4 regions of the Sphingobacterium sp. G1-14 genome follow, and region 4 is predicted to be linked to each of the others. Evidence: riboswitches for the same ligand, from Rfam matches in the RefSeq annotation. Region 4 holds a riboswitch; each other region holds the start of a gene.

Region 1 (5,269 bases), 2.0 Mb from region 4:
TACTATAGTCACCATGACTACGCAGGCCCAACAATTAAAACAGGTTTCTTACCAGGATGGTGAACAAAAACTCAACGGCATGGTAACCTCCAATAGGGCAAAAAAAGGCCCTGCTGTCTTAATTCTTCCGGCATGGAAGGGAATTGACAACGAAGCGAAACAAGCTGCATTGCTTCTTGAAAAAGAAGGTTACATCGCGTTCATTGCCGACATCTACGGTGAAGGAAATATTCCCTCGGACAACACCGCAGCTTCGAAAATTGCCGGCCACTATAAGACAGACTATAAAGCTTATCAGCATCGCATAATGCTCGCATTGGAACAACTGAAAAAAGAGGGCGCGGATCCGACGAAAATTGCTGTCATCGGCTATTGTTTTGGAGGTTCAGGAGCCTTAGAAGCAGCGAGAGCCGGCTTCCCCGTCAATGCAGTGATCAGTATCCACGGAGGCCTATCCAAAGCTGCCGACAGACCCAATGGTTCGATCAAAACAAAAGTACTCGTTGAGCACCCAGCAGCCGATAAAAGCGTATCAAAAGAAGATTACGATGGGTTGGTCAAGGAATTAAATGAAGGAAAAGCAGACTGGCAAATAATTACCTACGCAAATTCGGGACATACGTTTACGAATCCCGAGTCAGCCGAATATAACCCCGTAATGGCTAAACGTGCCTGGGAGCACACCTTATTATTTTTGAAAGAAGTATTAAATTAAATAGCAAAGTCAACAACAGCAATATCGACCCAAATGAATTATAACGCGAAACTGCACTTTTATCCGATTATCATTCAGTTGTTGATATTGCTGTTATATAGTCCCAGCGCAGCATCGCAAACAGTAAAATCGCTAACAATAGCTAGCCCAACGCATGCAGTTCTTTTTCTAACCAATGAGTCCGATAAATCAACTGATTTTATCATGCGTCTACACGAAAAAAATGCTGCTGAGATTTTCAAATTAGTACCTTATAGCACAACAAAGTTACTGGTCACAAAAACCGATGCAAAAAAACTCACATTCATCGTTAAAAATCACCAGTGGACCATCGACGTATTGTCATTGAAGCAACGTCATGCCATGATCTTGTTTGATGGATTAGCCAAACCCAAGATCATATACGATAGTAATACCTATCTGGCAGCAGCCAAACCGATATTAAACACCAGCACACCAATTGCGTCAAAGAAAGCTTCTGCACAATATAATGCCTCACATTTCTTTGACTCAATCGCACAAGTTCAATTTATTCCATCCGGGCAATATGCAGCGGCTATTATCGCAAATTCCGCTCTTCCTCTTTATTACAGTCAGCGTAAGAATAAATGTGACGGCACTTATGTAATGCAGCAGTTTTCGGACGAAAATGCGGTGCAATCCGGTGCAATTATGACGACTGTATATGAAGAAGGCAAAGAGATCACATCGAACAATCTTTCCGGGGGAAATAATTATTACAACAAAAGATGCTATAATCAATTCGGACTTATCGACTCCATACAGTACCTTCGAAATAGTAAGTGGAGCAGCAGTACAATTTACCGGTATCTCCCAAATACCATTGTTTCCTACGATCCTACATTTGAATCGGCGATGATTTATCACTTGAACAGTAAACTCCAGGTTATAAAAAGTGAATCCATTCATTTTGTCTATCAACGGAGAGACTGGACCATTTACAGTTATGATCAACAGAATCGAATTACTGAAGAGATTTCGGGCAGAAATGATCAAAGAGAAAGTCGCGTCCGCTATCAATATGATAGTCCGGAAACAAGTGACTACTCGCTGCGCCAAACCTTCGATCAAAGCGATCGACTGACAGCCGAAATCAAGCGATCGTACCGAGCCAACGAAACGATTGATGAGTTTTATTATGAGGGTGTATTACAACAAAAATCTATTGTAAAAGATCTCGGAAACTGTGCCTACGAAAGCTTGATCTATAACAAGGAGGGAAAGTTAACAGCGAAATACATACAGGCAAAGAAAACCAACTAAACGAACTGAAAAACTGCACTAAGCTCAGACAATAAGATTCTTGATTTTGACAAAAAAATATTCGACGAAATTCGGCAAAAAACACATTTCTGCACTAATTTTGATAGCGATACATAAACGTCAAATTGAGAAAAAGAAAACTGATCAGTCAACTTCATCCCATACTCTATTTTATTGCAGTATGGGCGAGAAGAGTGCAGCGCAAAGCCGTTTGGCTATTTGATAATAAGAAATACAGCACAGCTAAATCAACTGAAAAACTTCCCTTTCGTATTAAAAAGCATCAGTCTGTCTTATTAAAAAAACTAGGCGAAAATAATATGCAATTGCAGATTAACAAAGTTACCAACCTGAAAATTGCAGCAGCACAGATTAATAGCATTCTGATCAGACCGAAGGAAACCTTTTCATTTTGTAAACTCGTTGGACTACCCACTGTAAAAAAAGGATATCTGCCCGGCATGGAGTTATCCTTTGGTGAAGCAAGAGCGGGTATTGGCGGTGGAATCTGTCAAATATCCAACCTCATCCATTGGCTTGTTATCCATAGTCCACTCACCGTCAATGAACGTTATCACCACTCTTTTGATCCATTTCCGGACGATGGCCGTGTTTTGCCATTCGGTAGTGGAGCTACCGTCTTTTATAATTACCGCGACTATCAATTCACCAACAACACGCCTTACACCTTTCAAATAAATCTCTGGTTCACAGACAAATGTTTAGAGGGCGAATTAAGAATTGATCAAGAACTGGATTTTGCGTACCATGTCGTTGAAAAAGAACATCAATTTCTTAAAATAGACAATCAGTTCTTTCGGAAAAATGAGATTTGGCGCGAGAAATTTTTAAAGTTTCAGGGTGGAAAGATTTTGGAAACCGAACTTTTGACCAAAAATTTTGCCCGGGTTACCTATACCCCTGTTGAATACATTGAAATTAGTGCCGATCAAAATCCGGCCGATTAATTCAACAAGCTAATGATCGAAAAATGACGGATATGAAAAGTCCTCTTTTTTGTTTAAGTTTGGTCTGGCTTTGGGGGTATTCTGTATAGAATTGAGATAGTCCCTTTGAACCTGATTCGGTTTATACCGGCGTAGGGAAAAGCAAAAATCCACTGTACAGCATACTCCTTTACTGCACAGGCTATCGCTCTTCTTCCCTCCAAGGCCACACAGTATATCTTAGCATATGTAAAAAAATGGAAGATTCAATTATCAATTTATTAGAGCAGCTGAGGGTCGAAAAACCCCTTGTACACAACATCACAAACCTAGTCGTGATGAACAATACTGCCAACGCACTTTTAGCCCTAGGAGCGTCCCCTGTGATGGTACACAGCCCATTAGAAGTACGCGAGGTTGTCGATATTGCACAAGCTCTTGTCATTAATATCGGCACCTTGAGTGAAGATACTGCCGAAGCTATGCTGGTTGCTACCGAACATGCCAATACCATTGGACGGCCATGGGTACTTGATCCTGTTGGTGCTGGGATATCAGCATTCCGCAATGATTTATTATCCAATCTACTGGATCTCAAACCCACGGTTATTCGTGGAAATGCATCAGAAATCATGACGCTGTACAATTTCAACCAACCGAACACAAAGGGAGTCGACAGCACGACAGCGAGTAAAGATGCGCTCCGATTTGGCCAATTATTACAAGAACAAACCGGCTCCATTATCTGTATTTCTGGAGAAGTAGACTATATCCTTTCACAGCAATATCGGGTTGAAGTTTTTAATGGCAACCCTTTAATGACACAGGTAACTGGGCTTGGCTGTAGTGCTACTGCGCTTATTGGTGCATTTCTAGGTGTTACAGACCAATATTTTGAAGCAGCTGTTGCCGGTGTATCCATTCTGAGCTTAGCGGGAGAACTCGCTGCCCAAACAGCAGCTGGACCGGGCACCCTGCAATTGAATCTCTATGATGAACTCTATCAGCTCAATGCAGAACGTCTCAAATCAAAGCTCAAGATCAAACGCTATGCGCATTAATCCGCTTTTTCCCTACCCTTTATATTTGGTAATTTCTGAGCGGGACTGTTATCCTCAAAATTGGCTCAATGTTGCCGAAGAAGCCATTATTGGCGGAGTCGATCTTATACAATTGCGCGAAAAGGCTGACGATCCGGCCACATTTTTGGATAAAGCCATCCGTTTGAAAAAACTGACCGATCATTATGGTATTCCGCTCGTGATCAATGATGCCGTAGCAATCGCTGCCCAAATCGAGGCATGGGGAGTACATGTGGGTCAAAATGATTTGCAGCCGCTCGCTATTCGCGAAAAATATGGTGATAAATTAACCATAGGCTGGTCCATAGAAGACATGCAACAACTGGAAAGTGAACAAATGTACACCGTCGACCACCTTGGTGTAAGCCCCATTTTTTCTACGAAAACAAAAGTAGATACGGTTACTGAATGGGGAATTGCGGGTTTAAAACAACTTCGGAGTAGGACGGAAAAACCATTGATCGCTATCGGAAGGATGAATTTACAAACAGCAGAAGAGACCTGGAATGCCGGTGCAGACTCCATTGCAGTCGTTTCGGCCATATGCCAAAGTCAAGATCCCAGAGCTGCCAGTGCACAACTAAAAGAACTATTAAAATGACAAAAGATAAAAAATACCGCGTCCCTACCGTACTCAGCATTGCGGGGTTCGATGGTAGCGGTGGTGCAGGTATACAGGCAGATACCAAAACCATATCTGCATTAGGTTGTTATGCCATGAATGTTTTAACTGCCTTACCCGTTCAGAACACACAAGGTGTAAGACGTATTTATGAAATTCCTACAGCAGCCGTCCAGGACCAATTGGATGCTATTTTTGACGATATCTATCCCGATGCAATCAAAATAGGAATGGTACACAATATTGAACTTGTGGAGCTTATTAGCAGCTATTTAAAAGAATATAAAGGGCCTATCGTATTTGATCCAGTCATGGTCTCGACCAGCGGGCACAAGCTCATTCACGATGATACAATTCAGGCCTGCATAGAACTTCTTTTTCCTTTAGCAACGCTGATTACACCAAATTTAGACGAGGTAAGTGTTTTAGTAAACGAAGTTATTGACAATGTCGAGAAGATGAAAAAAGCGGGAAATAGCCTATTGGCGAAAGGTTGTCAATCCGTTTTGATTAAAGGCGGGCATCTCCAAAGTCAAGAATTAACATCCCTGTTGTTCCAGCACAAGAGTCCACCAATTGAATTCAAATCTCAAAAAATTAACAGCAAAAATACACATGG
Region 2 (5,269 bases), 1.8 Mb from region 4:
GCGAATTACTTCAAAGGAATCCCTAACTTTAAAGAACACCGAATGAAGTTGGTCAGCTTACAAAGCCAAGCTGAGATTCTTGAGGTACTTCATGAAATTGAACACAATTTCTCGGCAGAAATGGTATAATCCTAAAGTCCACAATTTATAAAGAAAAAGGTCGTGCTAAGTTAATATTAGCACGACCTTTTTTCGTTTAAGCGTCTTTCTTTATGAATCGCTTGAGCTGATTTCTTTCCATCATAAATACACCTCCAATGTAAGCAATCAAAAGCCCATTACCAACGAAGGCATTATGATTAAATACAAAGTAGGATAGATAGGAGAAACATATCCCTAAAAGTATATACATCAGGATCTTGCCCAATTTATAGGGTATAGGATAATGTTTTTGCCCCCATACATAAGATAGCACCACCATAGAAAAGTAGGCTAGAAATGTGACTATTGATGCTCCAACATAACTGTACCTCGGGATCAGGTAATAATTTGCAACGATGGTTATTCCTGCCCCTACCAATGAAATATACAATGCGTACCGCGTTTGGTCAGAAAGCTTATACCATACGGAGAGATTCATATAAATACCCAGCAGGACATAATTGAATAGTAATAGCGGAACGATAAAAAGTCCAGACCAATATAAGTCACGAGTTTCCACATTTCCTTTAATAAAATACTTCAGCCAGTCAATATTCGCTGTAATCCCCAGCATAACTAACATCATGGCAATTACGAAATATTCCATAATCAACGCATAGGTCTTCTTTGCATTGGCATTTTTTGCATAAGAAAAGAAAAATGGTTCGGCCCCCAATCGAAAAGCCTGAACAAAAATGCTCAGAAACATTGCTAATTTTCCAACGGCTCCATAGATCCCCAAATCGCGATCCCCAATATCCTTAGGCAGGTAGATTGGCAACACAATTTTATCTAAATTTTCGTTGATGATATAAGAAATATTGGCAATTAAAATCGGAAAGCTATACGATAGCATCTTTAAGATTAGCTGCTTTTCCGGTTTAAAATAGAAACCCCTCATTTCAGGAAGGAGCAATAGAAAGGTTGCTGCACTTGCCACAATATTAGAAATAAATACATAACCTATCCATTCATTTCTATACCAACCGGAACACCAATTACCCAAAGTACCACCATCTTTTATCAGATAGGGAACTAGCGCAATAAAGAATAGGTTAAGAATAACCATAATACCGATGTTGGCCAATTTAATAGCACCAAATCGAATAGGCCTTCCCTCCGATCTCAATTTCGCAAAAGGAACAATAGCTAAAGCATCCAATGCCAATATGAGGGCGAAATACTTCACATAGCTCTCGTAATCGGCATTGTAAGTTCCCTTATTCAACCAGCTACCAATAGTGCCAGCAAAGACTATGGCCGTAATAAAAAATAATGTTGCCAAAGAAGCAATGACGATAAAACTGTTATTGAAAACCTGCTTTTTATCCTTTTCTTCGACTTTTTGGAGAAACCTAAAAAAAGTTGTTTCCATTCCAAATGCCAAAACGGCATTGATCATGGATGCCCAGGCGTACATATTAGTAAATATTCCGTAGGACGCAGGTGGATATTTGAGGACATACAATGGCGTCATGACGAAATACAGCATACGGGCTATAATCGTACTCAGGCCATAAATCATGGTCTGTCCGGCGAATTTTTTAAGTACTGACAAGGCGAAACGGCTTAAGATTGAACTCTTTTAACTACTTCAAAATTGGAAAAGCCCTTCATTTCGCCTTCCTTTACCTCAACACTTTCAACGATTGCACCCTCGGGTCCTTCTTGGCAGAACTCCAACAGTGAATCTAGTGCAAAATCGTCGCCCTCGCCCTCTATATAGACAGAACCATCTTTTAAATTGACAACAAAGCCTCTAACACCGACTTGATCTGCAACCGCCTTGGTTGTCAATCTAAAAAAGACCCCCTGTACTTTACCTCTTATTGAAATATTCAAATGTTTCATCTGTAACTTATTTTTTCTTCCATCGGTCAGATGGAACTTACCATGACTATAGTTTCGTTATTATAGTCATGGACGGTTCAATAAGAGCAAAAGTACAGAAGTTTTGGGGAATTAAATACTACGCTAAACGTTTTACCTTAACATCTTCATTTAGGCGCATGTGTTCCATACCTTGCAACAACACAATCCCAGGTTTTTTACCCACTTCAAGTGAGCCAAATTCATTCTCAATGTTCAACGCGATAGCACCATTGATTGTAGCCCATTGAATAGTCTGCAAGAAATCCAGATCCTCAAAGTGCGCATGCAATACCTTTAGCTCCTCCAAAATGGACAATGTATCGTTTGAAGCTAAACTGTCCGTTCCGATTACCAAACGCTGTCCGGCATTCATAAAATTCTGAACCTTTGGTAATGTTCCCTCAATATAAAGGTTGGCTTTTGGACAGAGACACCACATCACATCACGATCCATACGCTCTACAAAATCCAAATCTTTAAGAGAGGTATAGGTGTTATGAACCAACAATAATTTATTTGGATAAGGCAAATAAGGAAGATAAGACTGAATCGAATTTCTTGCCTGCGCCTTAATCGCATCAGCATTTTTTCCTATACTTTTATAAAAGTCCAAGAACTCACCCATTTTATAACGGAACAGTTTATTCTCCTCTTCACTTTCTTGATTGTGAATACTGATAATATTTGTTTCCGGAACCATCTTCTTGAATTTCTTAAAAAGGACCTTCGAACAAGAATAGGGAGCGTGCGGAGTAATGGATACATGCCCATTCCTAAACTCTTGGGTCAACGATTTAGCCTCCTTTAACTTAAAGTCAGCTTCTTCAGGTTCAATTCCGAGCACCTCCACAAATGTGTGATATAATATCTGTGAATCTTCCTTCAATTTTGAAGAATTATCAGTGTTGGCGTGATCTCCGACTGCGACAATACCATTTTCGTACATATCTCGATCGGCTTTGGCCATAGCGTCATCTATTTTTTTCATCGATGCCGACCGCGTTGTCATCACCTTACTGAGAAAGCTCGGAAGCCCCGTACCTTTAGGAACAATACCTTTCATATGCGACAATTCAATGTGGCAATGTGCATTGATAAAACCTGGAATTATCACTCCTTCATATCTCTCAACCTTCGTTTTATCTGAAGGTGTAAATGAAGTTGGGTCATAGATACCTTGAATTACCCCCTCCTCATCTACCGAAACAATACCGTCTTTTATTGGCATTGAAGTAATCGGCAGAATATAATTAGCGCTTAAATATTTTAACATTTTATCTCCTCACTATCAATTTAGTAACTAAAATTTTTTGACCTGTATGAATACATACCTCTAGTAGAAAAATTCATGCCAAGGTACCTAAAAAGAACAATAAATACCAAAAACAACAATTTGCACAAATTTTTAACCAAAAAGAAATAATACCGCAAATCCACTCTTTTCCATTTGTCATAAATTACTTCTTTATACTTCATTTCAATTTTAAATTTATATATTCGCAGCATCGAATAGGGGTGCCTTGTTTTGTCAGGAACACAAATAAAGGCTGAGATTATACCCAACAGATTAAATTCTGTACACCTGATCCAGATAATGCTGGCGTAGGGAGAGGTTAGTTAAATAGTGCGGTCATAGTAACCCCTTGCTATGATTTGTTTAACTCAAACAAAATACATTACCATGATCAAATTTTTGATTTGTAGCTCCTTAGCTACTATTTCAAGCCAAATTGCCATTGCGCAACAAAATCTGACAATTAAAGCTGTAGACAATACTAATCAGACCCCCTTACAGTATGTTTCCATATCCATAGATGGACAAGCATCCTTCGCTGGCCAATCGGACAAAAATGGACTGATTAAACTATATCGTATCAATACAGGTAAGCACCAGATCCAGGTATCTTCTCTTGGATATAAAACATGGAGCCAAAATGTGGATGTTAAAGACAATTTGGAGCTTACGGTAGCGTTAGAACCTAGTACAATTCAAATGGAAGAGGTACTTGTTCAATCTACCCGTGCCAAAAGAAATGCTCCTACAACCTTTAAAAACATCTCCAAAGAAGAAATAACGCGTAATAACCTCGGCCAGGATATTCCATTCCTTTTAAATCAGACTCCATCCGTGCAGGTCAATTCCGATGCCGGTGCAGGTATAGGTTATACCGGAATGACAATCAGGGGATCGGATAATCAACGAATCAACGTAACATTAAATGGAATCCCTTTAAATGATGCGGAGAGCATGGGTTCATTTTTTGTAAACCTTCCCGACTTTGCCTCTTCTACCGAGAGCATCCAAGTTCAGCGTGGTATTGGGACTTCGACGAATGGTGCCGGATCATTTGGAGCCTCATTAAATATTCAGTCCAATACGTTAGTCGAAACCCCTTACGCAGAGCTCAACAATTCATTTGGCTCCTACAATACCTGGAAAAATACAGTCAAGGTAGGTACCGGGCTAATTAACGACAAATTTGCCTTCAATGCCAGATTATCTCGAATCAGTAGCGATGGTTATATCGAAAGAGGTAGTTCAGACTTACAATCTTTTTATGTGGACGGAGGTTATTATGGCAAGAAACATATTTTAAAAGGAATTGTATTCTGGGGAAAAGAAAAGACATATCAAGCCTGGAATGGCGTTCCCGAACCATTGATTACTGGCGATCGATCACGCATGGATGACTATGCAGATAATGCACTCGAAATCTCGGGCGCAGAGAAGGATCGTTTCATGAACGCCGGCCGGGATTATAATCTATATACGTATCAAAATCAAACAGATAATTATACGCAGAAACATCATCAACTTCATTATACCAATATCCTGAACGACAAATTGACGCTCAATACAGCCCTACACTATACAAGAGGTTATGGTTACTATGAAGAAATGAGACCCGGAGATAAACTAAGTAAATACGGTTTGCCTAACGTCATCATTGGTAAAGATACCATACAAAAAACAGATCTCGTCCGCAGGAGATGGCTTGATAATTATTTTTATGGCATGACCTATGCCCTAAATTACAGACCGAATGATCAGCTTGAAATTACTTGGGGTGGAGCTTATAATCAATACAAAGGAAAACATTATGGCCAGGTGATTTGGGCACAATATGCATCAACAGGTTTTCTTGACGATAAATATTACTTCGGGAAATCACAAAAAAATGATTTCAGTAATTTCTTAAAGGTCGATTATAAACTAGATAAGTGGATATTAATGGCCGATATTCAATATCGGAAT
Region 3 (5,269 bases), 1.6 Mb from region 4:
TCCATTTACAATCCACCATCCCCAAGACGGGTAGGTATCTTGTACCGCGACCTTATAGGCTGTCGTTGCATAACCGTTATCTTTTAACGCATTCAATAATGCTTTAGCACCCAATACGCCTACATCCAAATGAAAGTTGGTCTCTTCCACTTTCTTATTCAGATTGGCTGCAACACGGGCTTTCATTTCATTGGGTACAACCCCCCAATAGAGTGGTACACTCAGTTCGGTCTGTGTTCCATTGCTATAAACACCCTTGGAAGCATCTAAAAATTTAGCGTTGATGGCCGTCTTAATTTTTTCGCTTAGCAGTTCATATTTTTGTTGATCTGCTGTGTATCCAAACAATTTGGCCGCAGCAGCCAAGATGGTCGCATCCACATAAAAATAAACAGATGAGGTCAACTCCAGATTGGACTGTGACTTCACCGGCACCCAGTCTCCACGCCCAAACGTTGTCAATCCAGACGGGCTGATTCCGTCTACATAATCGACATAGCGTTTGATATTTAGGTAGCATTCTTCTAATGCACGTGGATCTCCATAAAACTGATAGATCTGCCATGGAATGATGGCAATGGTGCTTGTCCAATCCAAACCATTTGCGGTACCGTAGCCCCATCCGCCAGTTGGAATAATATCGGGTAAGACACCATTCTCCTGTTGTTCATCACGATGATCCGCCATCCATTTTTCATAAACTGTTATCCCGTCAAAATTGTATAGAGCTGTTTCAATCGCAAGGTGCCCATCCCCTGTCCAGCCGTTCTTTTCCCGTTGCGGACAGTCTGTAGGATAGCCCATCAAATTGGACAAGTAGGCATTGTTGGTCGCTGTCCATAGTTTATTGACCAACGCTGATGATGTCTTGAGCTGTCCAATAGCAGACACATCACTATGCATAAAATAGGCGGTCACAGCCGAACTATCCAATGCAATTGCGGCACTGCTGCTAACCTCGACATAACGAAACCCTTTGTAACCGAACTTGGCCATAAACTCATCCTCGCGGCCACTTAAGGTCAATATATCGGTCTGAAAAGGCTCCTTTTCCTTATCGCCCCGATAATAAACATCAATATTGGACTGATCAAGATGCCCATCGGCCTGCAATCGCTCACCATGCTTGATACGCAGCATAGTACCCGCAGCTCCTTTCACTCTAATTTTTGTAATCCCGGCCATATTCTGGCCCATATCGAACACATAGGTACGTTGGTCTATCTTTGTCACTGATTTTGGCTTATAGGACTTTACGAGCCGAATCGGTACCATCTGTTGGGAAACGATATGCGCTGATGGCGCATTTCTATACTGAACAGCCGGCCAGGCCGAATCATCGTATTTTGGTTTATCCCAGTTAGGTATTTCCAGTCTTGCATCGTAATGCTCACCAGTGTAAATATTATTATAGGTGATTGGCCCCGAAGCAGTCTTCCACTGCTTATCCGAAACAATGGTTTCCGTCGTTCCATCTGTATAAACGATTTTCAGTTCTAAACAGAATGTTGGCCGGGCCCGCCATGGTGCTTTATCAAAGTTCCAAACGGCCAGTGGTTGATGATTATACCAGCCATTCCCCAAAACAACGCCAATGGCGTTCTCTCCTTTTTGAAGCTGCTGGGTTACGTCCGTCACGACATACAATGTGCGTCGGTCAAACCGAGTATACATTGGATCCAGACGGTGGTCGCCAACGCGCTGGCCATTAATGGAAAGTTCATATAATCCCGCTGTGGCAATATACGCGCGGGCAGATTTTATCTGCTTATTTGCCTTAAATTCTCTTCTAAAATAAGGCGTTTCCCGTGCATGAATATCCTTATTGTCGCTGATCCATTTTCCTTTCCAAAGGTCCATTCCCATCATTCCTGTTTCGAAAGATGCTATTTCAGAACGTGTTGATACACCATCCTTATCCCATATTTTAACCTTCCAGTAGTACTTAGTCTGTGGCTTTAACTGTGCGCCGTTATAGGGCACTAACATAGCCGAGCTGAACTGTTTGCCACTATCCCAGCTATCTTTTGTCTCTTTCAGTAATGCCAGCGAATCTTGCCCTAAAAGGATCTGATAAGCTTGTTGTACCGCACCTTTACGTTGGTCCTCAAGTCGCCAGCTAAGTCTCGGGTGAATTGCATCAATACCCAACGGATTGACCAAATGTTCGCATGTCAACTGCACGGCGCTGCAGTTGTGTTTAGGTTGGGCATAAGTGTTGCTAGCGATACACAACAGTGTTGTCAATAAAATCCTACGCATTAAAAGATACTATTCTTGGTGGTTGTTAAATTGTTTTAGCTGATTCAAAAAACTAATATATCAAATATTTCCCACATACTGACCTGTACTTTCCTGCACAATATGCCTAAGTCTGTAAAATAAATTTCTTGCAACTTTCATAAAAATAACCTTATCTTAGTCGCAACTTTAGGGGTGTCTGCTCGTGCAGGCTGAGATTTTACCCTTAGAACCTGATCCGGATCATACTGGCGTAGGGAAAAGTGAGCTGTCTACAAGGTGCATTGCTGTGCCTTTGTGTAGCCATTCCTAAAGTTTTACCAAAAAAATTAAGGAATGGAACTTACAATAAACCATCAGATTCGATTTTTCGATCCCACACTTACTTCACTTGAAGGCTTGTTGCTTTTGGAATTATCTGGCAAAACTCAGGGTGTGGCTGTAGCCATCAACAACAAAGTCATCCCCAAAAAGGACTGGGCTACGACAACACTTAAACCTTACGATCAGATTATCTTAATTACCGCATCTCAGGGCGGATAGCCATTTCCAAAAAATCAACCGAGTAATTCACCCAATACAGAAAAAAATGACAGCTGAAACAATTACGCAATCACCCTTTCCAAATGCAAAGAAAATTTTTGTATCCGGAAAACTATTTCCTATTCAAGTCGCCATGCGTCAAATCACCTTGAGTCCAACCAAATTAACGAATGGAGAAGTAGAAATTAATCCGCCGGTAACAATTTATGATACTTCTGGACCTTATACGGATGATACCGTCCATATCGATATCCGAAAAGGCCTCCCTCGCCTTCGCGATCAGTGGATCTTGGATCGTCAGGATGTCATACAGCTAGCTGGCATAAGCTCTGAATATGGACAAAAACGCCTTTCTGATCCAACGTTAGATGAACTCCGATTTGCGTATAGCCATAAACCGAAAGTAGCCTCTGCCGGCAGGAATGTCACCCAATTACATTATGCAAAGCAAGGCATCATTACCCCAGAAATGGAGTACGTTGCTATCCGTGAAAACCAACGTATCGAGCAGCTCACGGCCAGTACCCCCGGAATGGATCATCAGCATAAAGGGCAAAACTTTGGCGCTAGAACACATAATAAAGCTATTACACCAGAATTTGTCCGTGAGGAAATCGCTGCCGGAAGAGCGATCATCCCCAATAATATAAATCATCCTGAAAGTGAACCCATGATTATCGGGCGCAACTTTCTTGTTAAAATTAATGCCAATATTGGCAATAGCGCCGTAAGTTCAAGTATAGAGGAAGAAGTTGAAAAAGCGGTATGGGCCTGTCGTTGGGGAGCCGATACCATCATGGACCTATCCACTGGCAAAAATATTCACGAAACCCGCGAATGGATTATCCGTAACTCGCCCGTTCCAATCGGTACGGTACCGATCTATCAGGCGCTCGAAAAAGTGAAGGGGGTGGCCGAGGACCTTACCTGGGAAATATTCAAAGATACCTTGATTGAACAGGCCGAACAGGGTGTTTCGTACTTTACCATACACGCCGGCGTACTGCTTCGTTATATCCATCTCACCGCTTCTCGAGTAACGGGCATTGTCTCCAGAGGTGGGTCTATCATGGCCAAATGGTGTCTTTTCCACCACAAAGAGAACTTTCTCTATACCCATTTTGAGGAGATCTGTGAGATTATGAAGCGATATGATGTTGCTTTTTCACTTGGCGATGGTCTCCGTCCAGGAGCCATTGCGGACGCCAACGATGCGGCTCAATTTGCTGAGCTCGAAACACTGAGCGAACTCACCAAGGTCGCCTGGAAACATGATGTTCAGGTGATGATCGAAGGTCCAGGGCATGTTCCTATGCAATTGATCAAAGAGAATATGGACAAGCAATTGGCTTGTTGTGACGAAGCTCCATTTTATACCTTGGGTCCCTTAACAACTGATATCGCTCCAGGTTATGACCATATCACGTCGGCCATTGGAGCTGCGATGATCGGTTGGTATGGATGTGCGATGCTTTGCTATGTGACGCCCAAAGAACATCTGGGCCTACCAAATAAAAAAGACGTTAAAGACGGTGTAATCACCTATAAACTAGCTGCCCATGCGGCCGATTTGGCCAAAGGACATCCGGGTGCACAATACCGTGATAATGCCTTGAGTAAAGCGAGATTTGAATTTAGGTGGGAAGATCAATTCAACCTTTCCCTGGATCCAGATACCGCACGGGAGTATCATGACGAAACGTTGCCTGCGGATGCGGCCAAAGTGGCTCACTTCTGCTCCATGTGCGGGCCCAAATTTTGCTCGATGAAAATTACGCAGGAAATCAGAGATAGTGCCGCACAAGGAATGCTGGAAAAATCGCAGGAATTCATCGCACAAGGAAAAGAGATCTATTTATGATCATCGCTTTGACAGCAGCAGAAACGATCCCTTCTGAAATAGGGATTATAAATGCTTTGTTTAAAGAAGGACTTGATATCCTGCATTTGCGCAAGTATCATTTTACGGACCTACAAATGTCCAGGTACGTTGAATCTATAGATTCAACGTACCTGGACAGATTGGTCCTACATTCCCACCCTCACCTATCGGCTGAGCTCGGAATCGCACGTATTCATATGACCGAAAAGAATAGAAAGGATAGATCTACAAATCAAATGCTGTCTACAGCAATCTGTTCGACATCTGTGCATGATATCGATCAATTCAATAACCTTGATGAATGTTGGGCCTATGCTTTTCTAAGTCCATTATTTCCAAGCATCTCAAAAGTGGGGTATGGAGTGTATAATGCAAGGTTGGATCAGCTCCCGTCACGCTCCAACTTTACTGTTGGTCTCATCGGTCTTGGAGGGATAAACCAAGGCAACTGTCTTATCCCGATGCAGCAAGGTGCAGATGGAATTGCCTTATATGGTACTTTATGGAAGCACCCTGATCCCGTTCAAAATTTTATAGCATGCAAACAAAAACTATGGAAAAACTCCAATATATATCGCAGGGACAAACATTAACTGAACAAAA
Region 4 (5,269 bases):
GAAAAAAACATGAAATCAGAAGATTCAGCAATCTTAAAGATACCATTTGAAGCCAATTCAAAAGATTGAATAACATGTGGCTTATTCCCTTTTTTTGAAGATAATTGAAGCAAATGAAGACCATCTTTTGTCCCAATCCATACCTGTCCTTCGACATTCCTATGGAAGAAAGTCAATTGATTTGACGATAGATGATTATCTACAGCTTTATTGTCTGAGCTAAAGATTGAATAGTCAGAATTTCCACTTTTCGTATCTATACAAAATAAACCATCGTCTGTGCTGCCTACCCATATAGATTGTGCATCAATTGCTAAAATTTTGTTAAACTGTACTGATTTTTTTTGTGTAGCTTCCACCTTTTCCGATATCGAGCAAAACTCTTCGGTAGCCTTGTCAAAACGATAAAGTTTCATATCATAAGTAAGAAACCAGATGTCGTTTTTATTACCATCGATCATCTGAATAACTCGACGACTTGCGACATCATACTTCTTGGATTCTGTAGAATTATAGGTTTTGAAATGCTGACCATCGTACCGGTTAATTCCGTTCCATGTGCTAATCCAGATAAAACCATCCTTATCCTTCAATAGTCCTGTCAGATTACCATGAGAAAGACCTTTATCTCCGCCAAAATGATCCAATCTAAAACTTTCCTGACCTAGAACGGTGGGTATATAAGCGAATACTACCGCTAATAAAAATATCCACGAACTACTAAATTTTATCATAATGAAGATTAGATTTATCCCTCTCTTTTTGAAAATTTGGTTACTACCTAAAAGTAGCTTTTTATTCACGTATTACTTTATATTTTCTACGCAAACGATCTCAAAAATATGATATGCAGATATTGCCCAATCTAAGTATATATGGCAACCTAATAGTAATAAGATCCATATTGGACCGATTTATCTTATTCTTATGGATTGAATTATTTTTAAGCTCCTGAAAAATTGATTTTAAAAGTGTAAGCCGTTGCTGTGCCATTAGCACCTGACAAAAAAAATTAAACAATAATATTACAAATAAACTTTTAATCAAACACAAACTTCTCTTATGCTTACAATTGGTTATTTCAAGCAACAAGATAAGAAATTATTTACGGTAGCAAAACTTCTAACCAAGTCTGGCGATCTACACGTTCTTTTATAACAAAAAAGACTATCCTAGGATAGTCTTTTTTGTTATAAACTCTTCTGTAGTAACTTATGCTGCGAAGCCGTAAAAATATTCCGGAAGATTATATTGATTTCATGATCAATGGCGGCCCCCGAGATTCCGGTATGCGGATAGAGTCTTATTGTATTTGTCAAGATACATTCCACAAAATCTCGACTTTGTATCCCTATCTGTTCATAAATTGCTGCATTATCATTGCCATCATGAAGATTTACCCAAGAAAGAACGGCCAAATTCATTATTGCTTCCCTCCGATTAACATAATCTTGCTGAAAGTCATCGAGTACCCTAAACGCTTCTTTACTTTCAGTCTTCTCCCATTTGGATTGATTGCTTTTTAACACAAATAGTTTTTCGATTAAATCCAAAAAGCGCTTATACATTCCCGTAAAGTTGGCCAGTAAAGTCAATTCCGCAAAAGGCATAAAGGGATATTGATACAACAGCTCGCTACGTGTACTTTTTGCCGCATCAATATCAAAAGACTGCCTACCATCAACGAGTATGTCTTCCAGCGAAAAGGAATGCGAAGCCGTAGCCTCCAATCCAAATGTATCCCAGTCGTAATGCACCAGTACATGATCACGATCCACAAAAAATGATTTTATCAGTGGTTCACCTTTTTCGTCCAACACGGGTTTTCCTGCCTCCTGAATTGCAGCATTTAAGGTAAAATGGGTTAAATGAGGAGCTCCGGTTGCATATCTCCAAAAACCGCGGAGCCGATAATGTTCACCTTCACGTGTAGCTGTACCTGATACCTGCCCACTGCCGCCAAAACAAACCCGATCCGTTTTGAAAATCTGATCTCCTAAAACCGGATCAATAAAACCGACAAAGAGATTTGCTCCTGAGCATAACGTTACTGTCCAAGCTAATCCCCCATCCCAATAAGCCAGGTCAGCCAATAAATTGAGCCCTTCAGGTAGACTTAACCCCAATCCACCCAATGCAGGTGGAACCCAAATCTTAAACCATTTCCGACGAAAAATCAGTTCGAGCTGTCCATCCGACAATGTTTTCTGATGGATTCCCTTAGCCTGATTATCTTTCAGAATAGCAATATCTTCGCTATTGAGTTGCATATCTTTCTTCACTTATTATTCTCCTCCAATTAAAATATCCACTAAATGCCATAACAAATAAAAACAAGGTCAAGCCCGAATAAAGAAATAACCCTTTATGGATCAGTAAAGGAATTGCCATCAGATTACTGATATTCAACAATATCCAATTTTCTATCTTCCGTTTTGCCAATAACCACATCCCTGCCCAAGCTGTGCAGGAAACTGCAGAGTCCCAAAGCGGTACATCAGAATCCGTTAAATGGACCAATCCGAAATAAAACAACAGAAAACCGAGAGCGCAGATTCCCCCTACTATCCACCATTCTTTCGGCTCACAATGCGTTATGGGAGCAGCAACATCGCTACTATATTTCCAATAGATCCAGCCATAGATGCTCATGATCAAATAATAGAGATGTAGTAATATTTCTGCATATAGTTTCGCATGGAATAATACGTAAACAGAAATTAAGATACCAATAATCCCAAAAATGTAATTGATCGATTTATTTTGCCGGGAAAACCAAACCTGTAAAACACCAAAGGATACCCCTAGCCATTCCGCGATGGTGGCCTGTTGAATCTGTTTTATAAAAGCTTCGAAAATTGTTTCAGAAGTCATCGCCTTGTTTATTATTTCGTGTAGTTCATAATAAACCTATGGGAGAAAAACGGACGTTTTTATTGAAATTAAATCCCTACGCCAGCATTACCTGGATCAGGTATATAAAAGCGATTGTACAAGGAGGTACAATCGCTTTTATTGGGTATAATCTCAGCCGAGAATGACCATGGTCATTCCAAGCACCCCATAAGTATATTTTCTGTCGAATTGATTATTCTATATCAATCAATTTCAACGCTTTGTGCGTACGCGTACGCGTTTCTTTACATAGTTGCGCATCATCGTTCAATGATTTCCCGTGTGAAGGAATCATTTCACGTAGTTTTTTACGGTATTCATCTGATTTCGCACGTTCAGGGAAACATCTCTTCAACAGGCTGATCATGATAGCAACTGACGTCGAAGCTCCAGGAGAAGCTCCTAATAGCGCAGCAATAGAACCATCTGCACTAGAAACGACCTCTGTACCAAATTCTAAAATTCCACCTTTCTTCTCATCTTTCTTGATGACCTGAACACGTTGTCCTGCTTTCTCGATAACCCAATCCTCCAATTTAGCTGTAGGCATAAATTGTTTTAAAGACTCTAGTTTATCTTTTGGTGACTTCATGACTTCAGTAATAAGATACTTCGTCAAAGGTAAGTTGTCAAGTCCGGCTGATAACATCGGGCGGATATTGGACAATTTGATAGAAGCAGGTAAATCGAAGTAAGACCCTTGTTTTAAGAATTTAGTTGAGAAACCTGCATATGGTCCAAACAATAACGCTTGTTTGCCATCAATATAACGTGTATCTAAGTGCGGTACAGACATTGGAGGAGCTCCAACAGAAGCTTTTCCATACACTTTCGCATGATGTGTATTAATGATCTCTTCATTTACACAACGTAGCCATTGGCCCCCTACAGGAAATCCGCCATAGCCTTTTGCTTCGGGTATTCCAGATTTTTCCAACAACAACAACGAGTGGCCACCGGCCCCAATAAATACAAACTTTGCTTTTATTTCTCTCTTTGTTCCTGTCTTTAAATCTTTGACCTCCACTTCCCAACGGCCATCGTCTTCACGTTCGATGTCGATTACTTCATGGTTTAAGGAGATCGAAATATTTTCTTTATTTTCAAGATTAGCGATCAAATCACGTGTCAACGACCCAAAATTAACATCAGTGCCCAGATCCATTTTTGTCGCAGCGATTTTTTCATCGGCCTCGCGTCCTTCCATCATCAATGGAATCCACGATTTCAACAATGCCGTATCTTCGGTATACTCCATCCCTTTGAACAAGTTTTGGGTCGTCAATGTTTCCCATCTTGTCTTTAGGAATTTAGCATCTTTTTCACCAAAAACCGCACTCATGTGTGGAATACTACGGATAAAATTTTCAGGTTGGGCAATAATGCCTTTATCAACGAGGTAGGACCAAAATTGCTTAGACACTTCAAATTGCTCTGCAATTTTAACTGCTTTATCAATCTTTACAGAACCATCTTTCTGTTCGGGGGTATAATTTAACTCGCATAAGGCAGAGTGACCCGTGCCAGCATTATTCCAAGCGTCAGAACTTTCAGCAGCCACAACATCCAAACGCTCAAGAATTTCAATATTAACGTCTGGGCTTAATTCATTGATTAGAGTACCCAAAGTAGCACTCATAATACCGGCGCCGATCAGAACAACGTCAACTTCTTTATTTGATTTTTTGCTCATGTTTTTGTGATTGATGCAAATTTAATATAGTTTTTGGTAAACGTCCAAGTCTTTTGTCAAAAAACTGTACTTTTTAGAACCACTTATTCAAAAATACCATTGATTTATTAAAATAATCCTAAGTGAGCGATCGCTTACCGTAAAATTCTAAAATTGTTTCCTGAAAACACGCTTCCACTCCAACATAAACACAAGGTCAGCACACAATGTTTTTCTATTTTAAACCGTTATTTATCGAAAGATTTTGTGTTATAATATAGTTTTAACATTTTTGCAGAACATCAAAAGGCAATAGTGTACACAATAGCTAAAAAAACAAGATCATTTATTCGCTAATACGACGGCATCGAAAAAACACAAGCACTGGGGCATAACCAAGATAAACCAAATGGAAACGAGTTCATGTTTCGTATTGAATTCCAGTAACAGACGGGCTGTGAGAGAAAGACAGCGCGTGGAAAATGGACATAAATGCCTAAGTGTGAATAATTGAAGAACAAATAACTTATACAGATGAAAATACTCGAAGGAAAAATTGCTTTAGTAACAGGAGCATCAAAAGGAATCGGAAGAAAAATTGCAGAAGTGTTTGCACAACATGGTGCTAACGTCGCTTTTACATATCTTTCTTCTGTCGAAAAAGGACAGGCGCTAGAACAGGAGCTTCAGGCTTTCGGCACC

What was found. Region 4 has a riboswitch for thiamine pyrophosphate ahead of pnuC (nicotinamide riboside transporter PnuC). Riboswitches for the same ligand answer to the same signal wherever they lie in the genome.
Region 1: another riboswitch for thiamine pyrophosphate. It lies ahead of thiM (hydroxyethylthiazole kinase); the one in region 4 lies ahead of pnuC (nicotinamide riboside transporter PnuC).
Region 2: another riboswitch for thiamine pyrophosphate. It lies ahead of CBM24_RS01925 (TonB-dependent receptor); the one in region 4 lies ahead of pnuC (nicotinamide riboside transporter PnuC).
Region 3: another riboswitch for thiamine pyrophosphate. It lies ahead of thiS (sulfur carrier protein ThiS); the one in region 4 lies ahead of pnuC (nicotinamide riboside transporter PnuC).

The regions. Positions count from the first base shown of each region.
Region 1 covers NZ_CP021381.1:4,227,000-4,232,268, forward strand. Annotated here, with positions in the region: gene CBM24_RS18365 (dienelactone hydrolase family protein) at 1-715, shown strand, start outside; gene CBM24_RS18370 (hypothetical protein) at 749-1,999, shown strand; gene CBM24_RS18375 (VanW family protein) at 2,125-2,967, shown strand; TPP riboswitch at 3,030-3,122, shown strand; gene thiM (hydroxyethylthiazole kinase) at 3,204-4,007, shown strand; gene thiE (thiamine phosphate synthase) at 3,997-4,629, shown strand; gene thiD (bifunctional hydroxymethylpyrimidine kinase/phosphomethylpyrimidine kinase) at 4,626-5,269, shown strand, end outside.
Region 2 covers NZ_CP021381.1:442,542-447,810, reverse strand. Annotated here, with positions in the region: gene dusB (tRNA dihydrouridine synthase DusB) at 1-129, shown strand, start outside; gene CBM24_RS01940 (lipopolysaccharide biosynthesis protein) at 197-1,666, opposite strand; gene CBM24_RS01935 (acylphosphatase) at 1,711-1,992, opposite strand; gene CBM24_RS01930 (amidohydrolase family protein) at 2,111-3,286, opposite strand; TPP riboswitch at 3,515-3,640, shown strand; gene CBM24_RS01925 (TonB-dependent receptor) at 3,695-5,269, shown strand, end outside.
Region 3 covers NZ_CP021381.1:3,837,579-3,842,847, forward strand. Annotated here, with positions in the region: gene CBM24_RS16595 (alpha-L-rhamnosidase) at 1-2,262, opposite strand, end outside; TPP riboswitch at 2,423-2,518, shown strand; gene thiS (sulfur carrier protein ThiS) at 2,578-2,784, shown strand; gene thiC (phosphomethylpyrimidine synthase ThiC) at 2,831-4,645, shown strand; gene CBM24_RS16610 (thiamine phosphate synthase) at 4,642-5,259, shown strand; gene CBM24_RS16615 (thiamine phosphate synthase) at 5,205-5,269, shown strand, end outside.
Region 4 covers NZ_CP021381.1:2,276,321-2,281,589, reverse strand. Annotated here, with positions in the region: gene CBM24_RS09445 (hybrid sensor histidine kinase/response regulator transcription factor) at 1-734, opposite strand, end outside; gene CBM24_RS09440 (acyl-CoA dehydrogenase) at 1,191-2,270, opposite strand; gene pnuC (nicotinamide riboside transporter PnuC) at 2,257-2,874, opposite strand; TPP riboswitch at 2,930-3,074, opposite strand; gene CBM24_RS09430 (malate:quinone oxidoreductase) at 3,089-4,588, opposite strand; gene fabG (3-oxoacyl-[acyl-carrier-protein] reductase) at 5,102-5,269, shown strand, end outside.